DNA from 2 places in the Pseudoxanthomonas sp. F37 genome. Region 2 is predicted to be linked to the other one. Evidence: riboswitches for the same ligand, from Rfam matches in the RefSeq annotation. Region 2 holds a riboswitch; the other holds the start of a gene.
The links. Region 2 has a riboswitch for cobalamin ahead of MUU77_RS00195 (ribonucleoside-diphosphate reductase subunit alpha). Riboswitches for the same ligand answer to the same signal wherever they lie in the genome.
Positions count from the first base shown of each region.

Region 1: linked by a shared signal. The riboswitch ahead of btuB (TonB-dependent vitamin B12 receptor) and the one ahead of MUU77_RS00195 (ribonucleoside-diphosphate reductase subunit alpha) in region 2 are both predicted to bind cobalamin.

Region 1 covers NZ_CP095187.1:498,976-501,171, reverse strand. The annotation lists gene MUU77_RS02230 (GAF domain-containing protein) at 1-60, shown strand, start outside; gene MUU77_RS02225 (TfoX/Sxy family protein) at 57-425, shown strand; cobalamin riboswitch at 925-1,145, shown strand; gene btuB (TonB-dependent vitamin B12 receptor) at 1,264-2,196, shown strand, end outside.
Region 2 covers NZ_CP095187.1:37,191-39,386, forward strand. The annotation lists gene MUU77_RS00190 (VOC family protein) at 1-643, shown strand, start outside; cobalamin riboswitch at 798-1,092, shown strand; gene MUU77_RS00195 (ribonucleoside-diphosphate reductase subunit alpha) at 1,366-2,196, shown strand, end outside.

The DNA.
Region 1 (2,196 bases), 460 kb from region 2:
GCCGACGACCAGGCGGGCATGGAACGCATCGCCGCCATTTTTCTGGATTCGTTGACATGACAGGCACCAAGCTGCGCAACATCGGCCCCAAGTCCGCCGCCTGGCTCCGCCAGGTCGGCCTGCGCACGCAGGAGGATCTGGAGTCGGTGGGCGCGGTGGAAGCCTTCATCCGGGTCAAGCGGGCGGGGTTCCGTCCCAGCCTGAATCTGCTCTATGCGCTGGAAGGCGCCCTGCTGGACTGCCATTGGCAGCAGCTGCCTGAGGCCCGTCGCGGCGAACTGCTGGTGGCCTACGATGCCGCCGCCGCGCTGCTGCCCCCACCGCGTGGCCGCCCGGCGGCCGGACCGGTGACCACCACCCACACCGAGCAGGAAGAGGACGCGGGCCCTTCGCTGAACCTGTTCGACTCGCGCGGCGACGACTGATCCCGGCGGACATCGCAGGCATGGCCCGCTCCTGCCTGTAGGAGCGCCCTTCGTGCCCCAACGGGGTACATGGCGCGATACCCCTCGCGCTGCGCCCGACTGAAAGCATCGCGGGCATGGCCCGCTCCTACAAAAGATCTTCCCGCGGACATCGCGGGCAGGGCCCGCTCCCGCCTGTGGGAGCGCCCTTCGTGCTCCAACGGGGTACATGGGCGCGATGCCCTTCGCGCTGCACCCGGCTGGAACCGACGCGAGACGGCTCGCTTCTGCAACGGGGCATTTCGGGGGAAAGCATCGCGGGCATGGCCCGCTCCTACAAAAGATCTCCCGGCGGATATCGCGGGCATAGCCCGCTCCTACAAGAGATCTCCCGGCGGATATCGCGGGCATGGCCCGCTCCTACAGAGGATTCTCCGGCAGGCTTCGCGGGCAGGGCCCGCGCCTGCAAAAGATCTCCGGCATGGACACGTCTGCGCGCGCGAAGCGCTTCGTCCCGCGTATACTGCGCGCGCTTTCAGGTGACCCGCGCCTCGTGCCGGGTTGAAACGGGAAGCCGGTGAACCGCCTCGCGGCGTCATTCCGGCGCTGCCCCCGCAACGGTAGGCGAAGAAAGCCGCGGCATCGGCCACTGTGCGTCCAGGACGCATGGGAAGGCGCCCCGGCGGAGTGCCCTGCACTCGCTCGCAAGCCCGGAGACCGGCCTGGAAGTCCACTGGTTGCGATGCGGAGGGCGTCGCGGCGTGCCGCGCCGCTTCGCCTGCGCTGTCCGCTCCGCATTCCTTTCCATCGCGACTCCACGCCGAACAATGCGCGCGGCGCGCGCGATGGAGCAGTTCCGATGCAGAGCCGTACCTTTTCCTCCCCTTCCCTGTTGGCCCTCGCGGTCGCGATGGCACTGCCGTTCGCGGTGCAGGCACAGCAGGCCACCGATCTTGACGAAGTCGTCGTCTCCGGCACGCGTACCGAGGTCGCCGTCGAAGACAGCCTGGTGCCCGCGCAGGTGATCGGCCGCGACGCGATCCAGCGCAGCCAGGCGCGCTCGCTGGGCGAACTGCTGCAGGGCCGCGCGGGCATCTCGATCGCCAACCAGGGCGGCGCCGGCAAGATCACCACGCTCAACCTGCGCGGCGCCGAATCCGACCACGTGCTGGTACTGGTGGACGGCGTGCGCATGGGCTCGGCGACCGCCGGCCTGCCGGCGCTGCAGGACCTGCCGATCGACCAGATCGACCGCGTCGAGATCGTGCGCGGCCCGCGCTCGAGCCTGTGGGGATCGGAAGCCATCGGCGGCGTGATCCAGGTGTTCACCCGCCGCAACACCGGCAAGGTACGGCCGAACTTCCGCATCGGCGTGGGCAGCGACAGCACCCGCGAAGCCAGCGCCGGTATCGGCGGGGGCATCGGGCGCGGCTGGTTCGGCGCCGATGTGGCGTACACGCGCACGGATGGCTTCAACGCCTGCCGTGGGCGCGGCCCGGATCCCAGCATCCCGTTCGATTTCGGCGCCGGCTGCTTCACCGACGAACCCGACCGCGACGGCTACCGCAACACCTCGGCCAACCTGCGCGGCGGTTACGCGTTCACCGACACGTTGACGCTGGAGGCCAATGCGCTGCGCGCCGACGGCAAGAGCGAGTTCGACGGCAGCTACACCAACCGCTCCGAGACCGTGCAGCAGGTGCTGGGCACCAAGCTGCGCTATGCGCCCAGCGAGAAGCTCAACCTGCTGCTCAGCCTGGGCCGCAACGACGACAAGTCCGACGACTTCCAC
Region 2 (2,196 bases):
ACGCGGCATCCAGGCCAAGGCGCTGATCGAGGGCCCGCCACGCCGCGCGGTGCCCATCCTGCTGCGCCAGACCAGCTTCAAGGCACTGGAGGAGGAAGTCGCCTTCCCCGACGCGAGCGGCGCGCTGGTACCCGGCAGCCACAGCGCGCGCTTCGGCGAGATCGAGCAGCGCGGCCTGGCGCTGACGCCGGCCGGACGCGAACTCTACGACCGCCTGTTGGCGCAGGTACGCCAGGCCGGCGGCGCGGGCAACACGTCGGCGGACTACCCGCAGCGGCTGGCGGCGGCGTTCGCGGAATTCCCGGACGACGAGACCACGCTGCGCCGCCAAGGCCTGGGCTACTTCCGCTACCGCCTGACCGACAGCGGCGCCGCACTGCCGGCCGCAGAACGTGCGGGTATGTCACCGGATGCACTGGTCGACGCCGGTCATGCCATCGTCGACCCCATCGTCTACGAGGACTTCCTGCCGGTCAGCGCAGCGGGCATCTTCCAGTCCAACCTGGGCGGCGGCGAGCAGCGCGCCTACGACGCGCACGCCAACCAGGACGCATTCGCGGCCGCCCTCGGCGCGAAGATCCACGACCCGTTCGCGCTGTACCAGCAGGCGCAGGACGCGTCGATCGCGGCGCTGCGCGGCTGAGCGGGGGGTGGACAGGAGTGAGGAGTGAGGAGTGAGGAAAAGCGCTTTCGCTCACTCCTCACTTCTCTTCGCTCGCTTCTCGGCCGTGAAACCCGCCCCGCGTCGACATCTCCTGTTCCACACAACATTTGGTGTTGACGCTTCCCTACACCCCCACTATCTTGTGCCCGTCGGTTCCGGTGGCCGCAAGCCACGGGATTAAAACGGGAAGCCGGTGACGCGCTTGCGCCACTCCGGCACTGCCCCGCAGCGGTAATTGGGAACGAACCCGCCACCAGCACTGGGGCCTTGCCCTGGGAAGCGGCGGACTAGGAGAGGCAGGAACGAGGGAATAGAAACGAGGAACGAGAGAAGCCGCAGTGCGCTTTGACTCGTTCCTCGTTTCTCTCCACTCGTTCCTCGCCCCAGGCCCATGAGTCCGAAGACCTGCCGACAGCCGCGCGAAGCACAACGCGCGGTGCCGGCCGCGGAATCTCCGGGGGGAGAGGGCTGGCGAAGCAGGGCAGGCCGGCCTTCCGTCCGCGCGTCTTAGCCCCTGCGACGCCGCTTCCCCACTGTTGACCTCCATCCGGCCTTGCGCAGCCCCGCGAGGGACGGGCCGCCGCGTGCAACCCGCATGGAGGACTCTCGTGACCCAGACCGACACCGCCCTCGCCGACGCCGGCACGCTCCCGTCCCAGAAGGACGCGTTCTCGCTCACCCCGCCGCCCACCGCCACCGCCATGAGCGTGACCAAGCGCAACGGCAGCCGCGAACCGGTGGACCTCAACAAGATCGTGCGCGCGGTGCAGCGCAACTGCGAAGGCCTGCACGCCATCGACCCGATGCGCGTGGCCACCCGCACCATCTCCGGCCTGTACGACGGCGCCAGCACGCGCGAACTGGACGAACTGTCCATCCGCACCGCTGCCCTGCTGACCGGCGAAGAACCCGAATACAGCCGACTGGCCGCGCGCCTGCTGGCCGCCTACATCGCCAAGGAGGTCACCGGCCAGGAAATCCATGCGTTCTCGCAGTCGGTCACCCGCGGCCACGAGGTCGGCCTGATCAACGACCGCCTGCTGAACTTCGTGCAGACCAATGCGCGCAAGCTCAACGATGCGCTGGACGCCTCGCTCGACCTGCACTTCGACTACTTCGGCCTGCGCACGCTGTACGACCGCTACCTGCTGCGCCATCCGCACACGCGCAAGGTGATCGAGACGCCGCAGCAGTTCTTCCTGCGCATCGCCTGCGCGCTGAGCGAGGACGTGCCCGAAGCGCTGGCGCTGTACCGCCGCATGGGCCACCTGGACTACCTGCCCAGCTCGCCGACGCTGTTCAACAGCGGCACCACGCACGAACAGCTGTCCTCGTGCTTCCTGCTGGACTCGCCGCAGGACACGCTGGAATCCATCTATGCCCGGTACGGCGACATCGCCCAGCTGAGCAAGTTCAGCGGCGGCATCGGCGTGAGCTACACCCGGGTGCGCTCGCGCGGCTCGCTGATCAAGTCCACCAACGGCCACAGCAACGGCATCGTGCCGTGGCTGAAGACGCTGGATTCGTCCGTC